3 regions of the Enterobacter chengduensis genome follow, and region 2 is predicted to be linked to each of the others. Evidence: predicted binding sites of a transcription regulator. Region 2 holds the regulator's gene; each other region holds the start of a gene.
What was found. Region 2 encodes PurR, which represses purine synthesis genes. Its sites were predicted from a motif close to CANGCAAACGTTTGCNTG; they were not measured.
Positions count from the first base shown of each region.

Region 1: the regulator PurR is predicted to act here: its motif matches at 2,487-2,504, upstream of purH (bifunctional phosphoribosylaminoimidazolecarboxamide formyltransferase/IMP cyclohydrolase).
Region 3: the regulator PurR is predicted to act here: its motif matches at 2,464-2,481, upstream of cvpA (colicin V production protein).

Region 1 is NZ_CP043318.1:256,035-260,265, reverse strand. It holds rRNA gene FY206_RS01250 (23S ribosomal RNA) at 1-311, opposite strand, end outside; rRNA gene FY206_RS01245 (16S ribosomal RNA) at 510-2,051, opposite strand; gene purH (bifunctional phosphoribosylaminoimidazolecarboxamide formyltransferase/IMP cyclohydrolase) at 2,612-4,201, shown strand; gene purD (phosphoribosylamine--glycine ligase) at 4,217-4,231, shown strand, end outside.
Region 2 is NZ_CP043318.1:2,215,583-2,219,813, forward strand. It holds gene punC (purine nucleoside transporter PunC) at 1-568, opposite strand, end outside; gene punR (DNA-binding transcriptional activator PunR) at 683-1,594, shown strand; gene purR (HTH-type transcriptional repressor PurR) at 1,612-2,637, opposite strand; gene cydH (cytochrome bd-I oxidase subunit CydH) at 2,935-3,024, shown strand; gene FY206_RS10940 (MFS transporter) at 3,187-4,231, shown strand, end outside.
Region 3 is NZ_CP043318.1:3,577,744-3,581,974, forward strand. It holds gene FY206_RS17300 (UbiX family flavin prenyltransferase) at 1-279, opposite strand, end outside; gene purF (amidophosphoribosyltransferase) at 369-1,886, opposite strand; gene cvpA (colicin V production protein) at 1,920-2,408, opposite strand; gene dedD (cell division protein DedD) at 2,638-3,324, opposite strand; gene folC (bifunctional tetrahydrofolate synthase/dihydrofolate synthase) at 3,314-4,231, opposite strand, start outside.

The DNA of each region.
Region 1 (4,231 bases), 2.0 Mb from region 2:
CTTTCCAGACGCTTCCACTAACACACAAGCTGATTCAGACTCTGGGCTGCTCCCCGTTCGCTCGCCGCTACTGGGGGAATCTCGGTTGATTTCTTTTCCTCGGGGTACTTAGATGTTTCAGTTCCCCCGGTTCGCCTCGTTAACCTATGTATTCAGTTAACGATAGTGTGACGAATCACACTGGGTTTCCCCATTCGGACATCGCCGGGTCAAAGGTTCATATCACCTCGCCGGCGCTTTTCGCAGATTAGCACGTCCTTCATCGCCTCTGACTGCCAGGGCATCCACCGTGTACGCTTAGTCGCTTAACCTCACAACCCGAAGATGTTTCACTTCTGATTGCGAAAATTTGAGAGACTCGAACACACATAACATGTGTGTCGTTTCAATTTTCAGCTTGATCCAGATTTTTAAAGAGCAAAACTTCTTAATGCACTCAAAAGTACATTCAGAAGTTCATCATTCATCAGACAATCTGTGTGAGCACTACAAAGGCAGGTTCTTTAAGGTAAGGAGGTGATCCAACCGCAGGTTCCCCTACGGTTACCTTGTTACGACTTCACCCCAGTCATGAATCACAAAGTGGTAAGCGCCCTCCCGAAGGTTAAGCTACCTACTTCTTTTGCAACCCACTCCCATGGTGTGACGGGCGGTGTGTACAAGGCCCGGGAACGTATTCACCGTAGCATTCTGATCTACGATTACTAGCGATTCCGACTTCATGGAGTCGAGTTGCAGACTCCAATCCGGACTACGACGCACTTTATGAGGTCCGCTTGCTCTCGCGAGGTCGCTTCTCTTTGTATGCGCCATTGTAGCACGTGTGTAGCCCTACTCGTAAGGGCCATGATGACTTGACGTCATCCCCACCTTCCTCCAGTTTATCACTGGCAGTCTCCTTTGAGTTCCCGGCCTAACCGCTGGCAACAAAGGATAAGGGTTGCGCTCGTTGCGGGACTTAACCCAACATTTCACAACACGAGCTGACGACAGCCATGCAGCACCTGTCTCAGAGTTCCCGAAGGCACCAATCCATCTCTGGAAAGTTCTCTGGATGTCAAGAGTAGGTAAGGTTCTTCGCGTTGCATCGAATTAAACCACATGCTCCACCGCTTGTGCGGGCCCCCGTCAATTCATTTGAGTTTTAACCTTGCGGCCGTACTCCCCAGGCGGTCGACTTAACGCGTTAGCTCCGGAAGCCACGCCTCAAGGGCACAACCTCCAAGTCGACATCGTTTACGGCGTGGACTACCAGGGTATCTAATCCTGTTTGCTCCCCACGCTTTCGCACCTGAGCGTCAGTCTTTGTCCAGGGGGCCGCCTTCGCCACCGGTATTCCTCCAGATCTCTACGCATTTCACCGCTACACCTGGAATTCTACCCCCCTCTACAAGACTCTAGCCTGCCAGTTTCGAATGCAGTTCCCAGGTTGAGCCCGGGGATTTCACATCCGACTTGACAGACCGCCTGCGTGCGCTTTACGCCCAGTAATTCCGATTAACGCTTGCACCCTCCGTATTACCGCGGCTGCTGGCACGGAGTTAGCCGGTGCTTCTTCTGCGGGTAACGTCAATTGCTGAGGTTATTAGCCTCAACACCTTCCTCCCCGCTGAAAGTACTTTACAACCCGAAGGCCTTCTTCATACACGCGGCATGGCTGCATCAGGCTTGCGCCCATTGTGCAATATTCCCCACTGCTGCCTCCCGTAGGAGTCTGGACCGTGTCTCAGTTCCAGTGTGGCTGGTCATCCTCTCAGACCAGCTAGGGATCGTCGCCTAGGTGAGCCGTTACCCCACCTACTAGCTAATCCCATCTGGGCACATCTGATGGCAAGAGGCCCGAAGGTCCCCCTCTTTGGTCTTGCGACGTTATGCGGTATTAGCTACCGTTTCCAGTAGTTATCCCCCTCCATCAGGCAGTTTCCCAGACATTACTCACCCGTCCGCCGCTCGTCACCCGAGGAGCAAGCTCCTCTGTGCTACCGCTCGACTTGCATGTGTTAGGCCTGCCGCCAGCGTTCAATCTGAGCCATGATCAAACTCTTCAATTTAAGTTTGATGCTCGTGAATTAAACTTCGTAATGAATTACGTATGTTCACTCAGAGACTTGGTATTCATTTATTGTCCGAAGACATTAAGAATCCATGTCACTTTGAGTGCCCACACAGATTGTCTGATAAATTGTTAAAGAGCAGTGCAACGCGGCTTTCGCTCACCGTTGCGAGGTGGCGTATATTACGCTTTCCTCTTTCAGAGTCAACCCGTTATTTCAGGATTTTTTCTCTTCAACCGAACCGGCTGTTTGTGAAGTGATTCACATCCGCCGTGTCGATGGAGGCGCATTATAGGGAGTTCTCAGCGGGCCGCAACCGCTAAATGACAGAAAAATGGCTGACTGCTGCATTCCACAGCAAAACCCCGCCTTATACCTTTTTACACACAGACTTATCCACAATGATACGAAAAAGTGAAAATGTGCGAGCGTTGCGCAAACGTTTTCGTTAAAATGCTCGCGCTTAACAAGGATGCCCCGTCAGGTGTGTTAGATGAGTTTTTCACAGGAAAATTCATCTAACGCTCTCTGTAATCGTGAAATCCAGGGGATTTACCATGCAACAACGTCGTCCAGTCCGCCGCGCTCTGCTCAGTGTTTCTGATAAAGCCGGTATCGTCGAATTCGCTCAGGCACTTTCTGCACGCGGTGTAGAGCTGCTTTCCACAGGCGGTACCGCTCGCCTGTTAGCAGATAAAGGCCTGCCGGTTACCGAAGTGTCCGATTACACCGGTTTCCCGGAAATGATGGATGGACGCGTCAAAACTCTGCATCCGAAAGTCCACGGCGGTATTCTTGGCCGTCGCGGTCAGGACGACGGCATTATGGAGCAGCACGACATCGCGCCGATCGACATGGTTGTCGTTAACCTCTACCCGTTTGCCCAGACCGTTGCCCGCGAAGGCTGCTCTCTGGAAGATGCCGTAGAGAATATTGATATCGGCGGCCCGACCATGGTGCGATCCGCAGCCAAGAACCATAAAGATGTCGCCATCGTGGTAAAGAGCAGCGATTACACCCCCATTATTAACGAGATGGACGCCAACGAAGGGTCGCTGACCCTGGAAACGCGCTTCGACCTCGCCATTAAAGCCTTCGAGCACACCGCGGCGTACGACAGCATGATCGCCAACTACTTCGGTAGCCTGGTACCGGCCTATCACGGTGAAAGCAAAGATCCTTCTGGCCGCTTCCCACGTACGTTGAACCTGAACTTCATTAAGAAGCAGGATATGCGTTACGGTGAGAACAGCCACCAGCAGGCAGCCTTCTATATAGAAGAAGAGGTAAAAGAAGCCTCTGTTGCAACTGCCCAGCAGGTTCAGGGCAAGGCGCTCTCCTATAACAACATTGCCGACACCGACGCCGCGCTGGAATGCGTGAAAGAATTCAGCGAGCCGGCCTGCGTTATCGTCAAGCACGCCAACCCATGCGGCGTCGCGGTAAGCACCTCTATTCTGGACGCTTACGATCGCGCGTACAAAACCGACCCGACCTCCGCATTCGGCGGCATTATCGCCTTCAACCGCGAGCTGGATGCTGAAACGGCTCAGGCCATTATCTCCCGCCAGTTTGTTGAAGTGATCATCGCGCCATCGGCCTCCGAAGAGGCGCTGAAAATCACCGCGGCGAAACAGAACGTGCGCGTGCTGGTTTGCGGTCAGTGGGCAGAACGTGTAGCGGGCCTGGACTTCAAGCGCGTGAACGGCGGTCTGCTGGTTCAGGATCGCGACCTGGGTATGGTGACCGAAGCCGACCTGCGCGTCGTCACTAAGCGTCAGCCGACCGAACAGGAGCTACGTGACGCGCTGTTCTGCTGGAAGGTGGCGAAGTTCGTTAAATCCAACGCCATCGTCTACGCCAAAGAGAACATGACCATCGGGATAGGCGCAGGGCAGATGAGCCGCGTTTACTCGGCGAAAATCGCGGGTATTAAAGCAGGCGATGAAGGTCTGGAAGTCAAAGGCTCCGCCATGGCTTCTGACGCCTTCTTCCCGTTCCGTGACGGTATCGACGCTGCAGCCGCTGTCGGCATCACCTGCGTGATCCAGCCTGGTGGTTCTATCCGCGATGACGAAGTGATTGCCGCCGCCGACGAACACGGCATTGCGATGATCTTCACCGACATGCGTCACTTCCGCCATTAATTTCCGGAGCAGAAAATGAAAGTATTAATC
Region 2 (4,231 bases):
CGTGCGCCTCTTTTTTATGCGCGGGCTTGAGGCCGAACGCCGGCAGCATCAGCACCAGGGTGATGGCAAACAGCGTGGCAAAGATCGCCTGCCAGTCGAAATGCGCGAGGATCCAGCTGCCCAGCAGGGGAGCGAGGGCAGGGGAAAGTCCCACCAGCGGCATAATCGTCGCGAAAATACGGTTTGTACGGTTAGCCGGATAGTAGTCGGTGACCAGCGCCTGCCAGGTCACCGCCGCGGCACAGACGCCCACGGCCTGAATGAAGCGCAGCACCAGCAGCCAGGTAGCGTCACGCACCCACAGCATCCCCAGGCAGCCGACGGCAAAAATGGCCAGACCCAGCAGCAGGACCGGTTTACGGCCAAAGCGATCCGAGAGCGGTCCCCACAGCAGCTGGGCGAAAGCAAAACCGGCGAGGAATAAGCTCAGGCTGGCGCTGATGGCCGCAGCAGGGGTTTGCAGATCTTCCTGCATCGCGGCAAACGCCGGCAGGTACATGTCGGTGGCCAAAAAGCCCAGCACGCTTAAGCCGCCGAGCCAGACTAAAAATCCTTTCCTGGGTTGCATTCTTCTATTCTCCTGAGGAGGCAGGTGTACGTTGGCGCAGAGTGTAGGGAGTGCAAAGCGGCTTGTGAAACGCTAATATTTGGCGGGTGCATTCAAATTTTTTGCAGGCAGAAAATGTGGTCAGATTATTCTCTTGAAGTGGTCGATGCTGTCGCGCGCAACGGCAGCTTTAGCGGTGCGGCGCAGGAGCTGCACCGCGTCCCTTCGGCAATCAGCTACACGGTGCGTCAGCTGGAGGAGTGGCTGGCGGTTCCGCTGTTTGAACGGCGGCATCGCGACGTGGAATTGACGCCCGCAGGCGCGTGGTTTTTGAAGGAAGGGCGTTCTGTTATCAAAAAAATGCAGATCACCCGCGAGCAGTGCCAGCAGATCGCCAACGGCTGGCGGGGACATCTCTCCATCGCGGTGGATAACATCGTGAAGCCCGAGCGCACCCGGCAAATGATCGTCGATTTCTATCGCCATTTTTCTGACGTCGAGCTGCGGGTCTCCCAGGAGGTGTTCAACGGCGTATGGGACGCGCTGGCGGACGGCAGGGTGGAGATGGCGATTGGCGCCACGCAGGCGATCCCGGTCGGGGGACGTTACGCCTTCCGCGATATGGGGATGCTGAGCTGGAAATGCGTGGTGGCACGCGATCACCCGCTGGCGGCGATGGAAGGGCCACTGAGCGACGATACGTTGCGCAACTGGCCGTCGCTGGTGCTGGAGGATACCTCCCGTTCATTGCCCAAGCGTATCACCTGGCTGCTGGACAACCAGCGGCGGGTGGTGGCGCCTGACTGGGAATCGTCGGCGACGTGCCTCAGCGCCGGGCTGTGCGTCGCGATGGTGCCCGTTCATTTTGCGCGTCCGCGCATCGATACCGGAGAGTGGGTGGCGCTGACGCTTGAGAATCCGTTCCCGGATGCGGCATGTTGCCTGACCTGGCAGCAAAATGATGTCTCGCCAGCGATGGCCTGGCTGCTGGATTATCTGGGCGACAGCGAAACGCTAAACCGGGAATGGTTACGGGAGCCAGCATAGCTGGCCCCGTAAAGGGATTAGCGACGGTAGTCGCGGAACGGACCATCCGCAACGGAACGGCGTTCAATCAGGCGCGGGTGGACCTCAATGGACTGCGACTCTTCACGTTTGTTGACGATCCTGTCGAGCAGCATGTTGAAGGCCGTTTCACCCAGCGAATCTTTCGGCTGGTGAATGGTGGTCAGCGCCGGGGTAAAGAAGCGCGCGTTACGCACGTTATCATACCCGATCACGGAAATATCCTGCGGCACGCGCAGACCCAGCTCGTCGGCCGCACAGAGCGCGCCCATGGCCATGATGTCGCCCCCGCAGAAAACGGCGGTCGGACGGTGCTGCTGGGAGACAATCTGCTGCATCGCGCGGTAGCCTGACTCCGGCTCAAAGTCGCCCTGCACGATCCAGTTTTCCGGCACGGTAATCAGCGCTTCTTCCATCGCTTTCATAAAGCCGGCCAGACGGCCCGCGCCGGTGTTGCGCTCCAGCGGACCCGGGATCACGCCAATCTCGCGGTGGCCGCGTTCGATCAGATAACGGCCCGCCATATAGCCGCCTTCAAAGGCGTTGTCGATCACGGAGTCGGTGAAGTCCGCGCGCGCTTCACCCCAGTCCATCACTACCATCGGGATATGGCGATACTCTTCGAGCATCGACAGCACGGATTCCGGGTACTCGGAACACATCACCAGCAGGCCATCCACGCGCTTTTGCGCCATCATCGACAGGTAGGCGCGCTGTTTTTCAATGCTGTTCCACGCGTTGCCCAGAATCAGGGTATAGCCTTTCTGGAAGCAGTTTTTTTCTACCGCTTCAATGATCTCGGCAAAATAGGCCGCTTCACTGCTGGTCGCCAGCAAACCAATGGACTTGGTGTGATTAACCTTGAGGCTGCGCGCAACCGCACTTGGCGAATAGTGCAGCTCTTTGATCGCTGCCCAGACGGCGTTGCGCGTCTCTTCCGCCACAAAGCGGGTTTTGTTAATTACATGTGATACGGTTGTAGTGGAAACGTTTGCGCGTTTTGCTACGTCTTTAATTGTTGCCATTAAATGTCACTCCAGACCATATCCTAAACTCCTGAAAAACTTGAAGGTAAACGTTTGCCTTCTCTCACCCTTATCTCGCAATGTTGAATTGCGGCACGCCGGGAAAACGACACGGGACGTCAGGAGGGGGTCAATGGCCGGTACGCTAATAAATTTAGCGTGGAATTTTGTCCTATCTTGATGAAAAGGGGAAGAGGTAAAGTGGTTATCAGTATAAATCCAGGAAGATTTTTGACGTAATCTGTGCAAAAATGAGCAAGCTCACTTTTCGTGGGGGGATTAAAAGGAGAAAAATTGATGAGTTCCGATCTGAAGTTTTCGCTGTTCACCACCGTTGTTGTGCTGGCTCTGATTGTCGCGGCGGGTCTGACGGCTGCGCTGCACTGATTTACGCGGGGGGAGAGCCTTCTCCTCCCAGTTTCCCGGATTGTTACTTCTCAGGCAAAAATTTTTTGCCATTTTGTTAACTTCTCATTTTTTGTGATTGATGTCATGCTTTCTGCTTCTTTGTTCTGTGTTACCACATGACACGGCATCCGGAGTTGACGCATGAAAATCAATTTTCCCCTGCTGGCCCTGGCGATTGGCGCTTTTGGGATTGGCACCACTGAATTCTCCCCGATGGGGCTACTGCCCGTTATCGCCCGGGGCGTAGACGTTTCGATCCCTGCTGCCGGGATGTTGATCAGCGCCTACGCTATCGGCGTGATGGTAGGAGCGCCGCTGATGACGCTTCTCCTTTCGCACCGCGCGCGCCGCAATGCGCTGATATTCCTGATGGCCATCTTCACCCTGGGTAACGTGCTTTCGGCCATTTCGCCGGACTACACCACGCTGATGCTGTCACGCATTCTGACCAGCCTTAACCACGGCGCGTTCTTTGGGCTGGGGTCGGTCGTTGCTGCCAGCGTGGTGCCTAAACATAAGCAGGCGAGTGCCGTAGCAACCATGTTTATGGGCTTGACCATCGCGAACATCGGCGGGGTGCCTGCGGCAACCTGGCTGGGCGAGGTCATTGGCTGGCGGATGTCCTTCCTGGCGACGGCCGGACTGGGCGTGGTCGCGATGGTGGCGCTGTTCTTCTCCCTGCCGAAAGGCAGCGCGGGAGAACGTCCTGACGTGCGCAGAGAGCTGTCGGTGCTGATGCGCCCGCAGGTGCTCTCCGCGCTGCTCACCACCGTGCTGGGAGCAGGGGCGATGTTTACCCTCTACACCTATATTTCACCGGTATTGCATGACATCACCCGCGCAACGCCTCTTTTTGTTACCGCGATGCTCGTGCTGATTGGCGTGGGCTTCTCGATCGGCAACTACCTCGGTGGGAAATTTGCCGACCGTTCCGTGAGCGGGACGCTGAAGGGTTTCTTAACCCTGCTGATTGTCATCATGATCGCAATTCCCTGGCTGGCGCGGAATGAAGTCGGCGCCGCGATCGCGATGGTTGTCTGGGGCGCAGCCACCTTTGCCGTGGTGCCGCCGCTGCAGATGCGCGTAATGCGCGTTGCGCATGAAGCGCCGGGGCTCTCGTCGTCGGTCAACATCGGTGCCTTTAACCTGGGCAATGCGCTCGGGGCGGCGGCCGGTGGGGCCGTGA
Region 3 (4,231 bases), 1.4 Mb from region 2:
GGAGAGCGTTTTAATTGAACAGGGCAGGATAACCATGCCGGCGGTTTTAAACGAGCCAGAGGAGATGCTGGCGGCGATATCGCGGGCATCGTGAACCACGTCAGCCAGTGCCTGAACATCGCGCAGGGAGAGATCGGTTTCAAGAGAGAGGGTCTGCCGCGCCGCCTGGCTCATCACCAGATGGGTTTCGACATCAGCCACGTTACGCAGAATCTGTAGCAGACGTACGCCGTAAATGGCGCCGCTGGCGCCGCTGAGCCCAACAATGAGTCGTTTCATGATTTTCGCCCTTACTGATTTCAGGGCAGACTGTGCAGGATTTTGCGGGGAGTTGCAAGCGAGGGCATACGCCCTCACCTGCAGGCGCATCAACCTTCGTTGTGCATCTCTAAGCTTTCGAGATCGTTTTGCAGCTGAACGGCTTTGGCGTCGTCATTGCGCAGCGAATCAAGATAGTCGAGGTACTGCTGGTCAACGTCTTTAGTCACGTAAATACCGTTGAACACGGAGCATTCAAACTGCTGAATTTCCGGGTTCTCGGCACGCACGGCGTCAATCAGGTCGTTGAGGTCCTGGAAAATCAGGCCGTCAGCGCCGATGATCTGGCGAATTTCATCCACTTCACGCCCGTGAGCGATCAGCTCGTTGGCGGTTGGCATATCGATACCGTATACGTTCGGGAAGCGAATTTCCGGCGCGGCAGAGGCCAGGTAAACTTTCTTTGCACCCGCTTCGCGCGCCATCTCGATAATCTGCTCAGAGGTGGTGCCGCGAACGATGGAGTCATCCACCAGCAGGACGTTCTTGTCACGGAATTCCGCGCGGTTGGCGTTCAGCTTGCGGCGCACGGACTTACGACGCAGGTGCTGGCCCGGCATGATAAAGGTGCGGCCAACGTAGCGGTTCTTCACGAAGCCCTGACGGTATGGCTTATCCAGAATGCGGGCAATCTCCAGGGCGATATCGCAGGAGGTTTCCGGGATAGGAATAACCACGTCGATGTCGAGATCGTCCCACTCGCGGGCAATCTTCTCGCCCAGCTTCGTGCCCATGTTGACGCGGGCACTGTAGACGGAGATCTTGTCGATGAAGGAATCCGGACGGGCAAAGTAAACGTATTCAAACAGGCACGGGTTGCTGACCGGGTTGTCGGCACACTGGCGGGTAAACAGCTGGCCCTTCTCGGTAATATAGACCGCTTCGCCCGGCGCAACGTCGCGCAGGAATTCGAAGCCCAGGGTATCCAGCGCCACGCTTTCAGAGGCAACCATATACTCGGTGCGACCATCGCCGAGGTCGCGTTTGCCCAGCACCAGTGGACGGATGCCGTTTGGATCGCGGAAGGCGACCATGCCGTGACCGATGATCATTGCCACGCAGGCGTACGCGCCGCGGATCTGACGGTTGGTCGCGGCAATGGCAGCAAAGATGTTTTCTGCTTCCAGCGGGTAGTGGCGGAAGTTATCCAGCTCGCTGGCGAACACATTGAGCAGGATTTCAGAATCAGAGGTGGTGTTAATGTGGCGACGTTTCTCTTCGAACAGCTTTTTACGCAGCTCGTGCGCGTTGGTCAGGTTGCCGTTATGAGCAAGGGTGATGCCATACGGTGAGTTGACGTAGAAAGGCTGTGCCTCAGAGGCGCTGGAACTGCCAGCAGTAGGATAACGAACGTGACCGATCCCCATATTACCTTGCAGACGCTGCATATGGCGGGCTTCAAACACATCGTTTACCAGGCCATTCGCCTTGCGTAAACGGAAGCAGTTGTTTGCATCAATGGTGATGATACCCGCAGCATCCTGCCCACGGTGCTGAAGCACCGTTAACGCGTCATAAATCGACTGGTTTACCGGCATGAAACCGGCGATACCGACAATACCGCACATTCGTCTTTTCCTCGTTAAGCCACATCTCAGGGTTTATGCCCTGGGCAAAAAACTCGACGAGCTTTGCAGATAGTCAAAGAACCATCTGATGATGAAGCTGAACTCAGGAATGAGCTGCGATTTCTGCCAGTCTTCGCTTTTGGAGAACCCGGTGAAGGTATCCAGGAAGAACAGGATCGCGGCCACAATTAGCACGCCTCGCAACGCCCCGAAACAGATCCCGAGCACCCTGTCCGTTCCTGACAGACCGGTTTTCTCGACCAGCTGACCTATCACGTAATTCACGATAGCGCCGACTATCAGCGTTGCGATAAACAGCACCGCGATAGCGATTCCATTTCGGACCAGTTCATCTTCAAAGCCCGTGAACCAGACAGACAGGTAAGTGTAGTAATGGCTGGCGACAAAGAAAGCACAACCCCAGGTCACCAGCGATAACGCTTCACGAACAAAGCCACGGATCAGGCTAACCAGACAGGAAAAACCAATCACCGCAATGATGGCGTAATCAATCCAGACCATATATGTCCCACGATTTAACGCCCTGTCATCCAGTTCGGGGCGAATTCTAACAGAAAAAGAAAACGTTTGCGTAGGGATTTCCTTCCCGCGCGTAAATAAAAAAGGCGCTGAAAAAATAATCAACGCCCCCGGTCGTTTTGACGTTTCTATGAACGTCTACTCCCCCTCACCCCAGCCCTCTCCCTCAAGGGAGAGGGAGCAAACCACTCCGGGGTTGGGTAAGTTCTTATCAGTTCGCGCTGTAGCCCATCACCACGCCGCTCAGGCCGGAGATCTGCTTCAGCTCACCGAGTGAATTTTTAAGCTTATCTTTGGATGCTTCTGGCCCCACGAGGATACGGGTAATTTTACCCTGTACCGGCGTGGAAGGTGAAGTGTAAACACGGTATCCCGCACTGCGCAGTTTGCTCACGACCTCGTTGACCTTATCGGCATTTTTCAGCGCGCCGAGCTGCACCACGTAGGCTTTTCCGGTCGGAGCCGCGTCTTGTTTTGCCGGCGGTGGGGTCTCTGACGCGGCAGCCAGCTGCTCTGCGGCTTTATCCCGCTGCGGTTTCGGCTGCGGCTTCTCAACCGGCTTCGGTTTTTCAACCGGTTTAGGCTGCTCGACCGGAACAGGATCGATATCGCTGCTGCTCGCGGCCGCCAGGCGAGACGGATCGAGCGACGGTACGGCGGCATCGCCCGCGCGCACCTCTTCCGCCGCCCCTTCCGGTGGCTGAGCAGGCAGCGCCTGCGTCGCCGCGGGCAGCATGTCCGGCTCATCGCGGTCACCCGGTTTCGGCACCAGCGGAATCGCGGCAAACTCATCCTGATAATGCTTTTTCTGCCCGTCGAGCAGACCCGGGAGAATAATCACCCCGAGCGCGACCAGCACAATGGTTCCTGTTAAACGGTTCTGAAACTTACTCGCCACCGGTTCTCCCCGCATCCATCACTTCCATGACATGTGCCACCGTGTGGAATGAACCACACACCAGCACGGTATCTTCTGGTTTAGCATCCACCATCGCGGCATGCCAGGCCTGCGCCACGCTACTGTAGATTGCGCCTTTGCCGAGATGTTCCATCAGCTGCTCGGCCGTCGCGCCGCGCGGCCCCTCCAGAGGAGCACAATACCAGCTATCGACCACGCTCTCCATGCAGGCCAGCGTCCCGCCGATATCTTTATCATGAAGCATACCGATAACCGCCAGCACGCGCCCGGTTTTTGGTAACGATTTGAGACGTCCCGCGAGATACGCCGCCGCATGCGGGTTATGCGCCACATCGAGAATCAGGCGCGGTGACTCGCTGACGATCTGGAAACGGCCGGGCAGAATAGCATTCTGAATGCCGTCGCGGATCGCCTGCTCGCTAACCGCGAGCCCGCTGGCGCGCAGTGCCGCCAGCGCGGTGGCGGCATTCGGCTGCGGTACCTGCGGCAGCGGCAGGTTGTCCAGCGCGCCCTGCGCATCGCTAAAGCTCCAGCCGTTTTCCTGAACCTCAAACTGCCAGTCAACGCCGCGGCGCAGCAGCTGCGCGCCCTTCTCGTTCGCCACGTCCGCGATGGTGTGCGGCATATCCGGCTCGCCCACCACGGCGGGTTTGTTTGCCCGGAAAACGCCGGCCTTCTCGCGGCCAATGCTTTCACGATCCGGTCCCAGCCAGTCGGTATGATCCAGCGCGATGCTGGTCACCACCGCCACGTCCGCATCCACGATATTGGTCGCATCAAGACGTCCGCCGAGACCAACCTCAAGGATCGCCACATCCAGCTGAGCCTGCCTGAACAGCCACAGGGCCGACAGGGTGCCGTATTCAAAATAGGTTAATGAGATCTC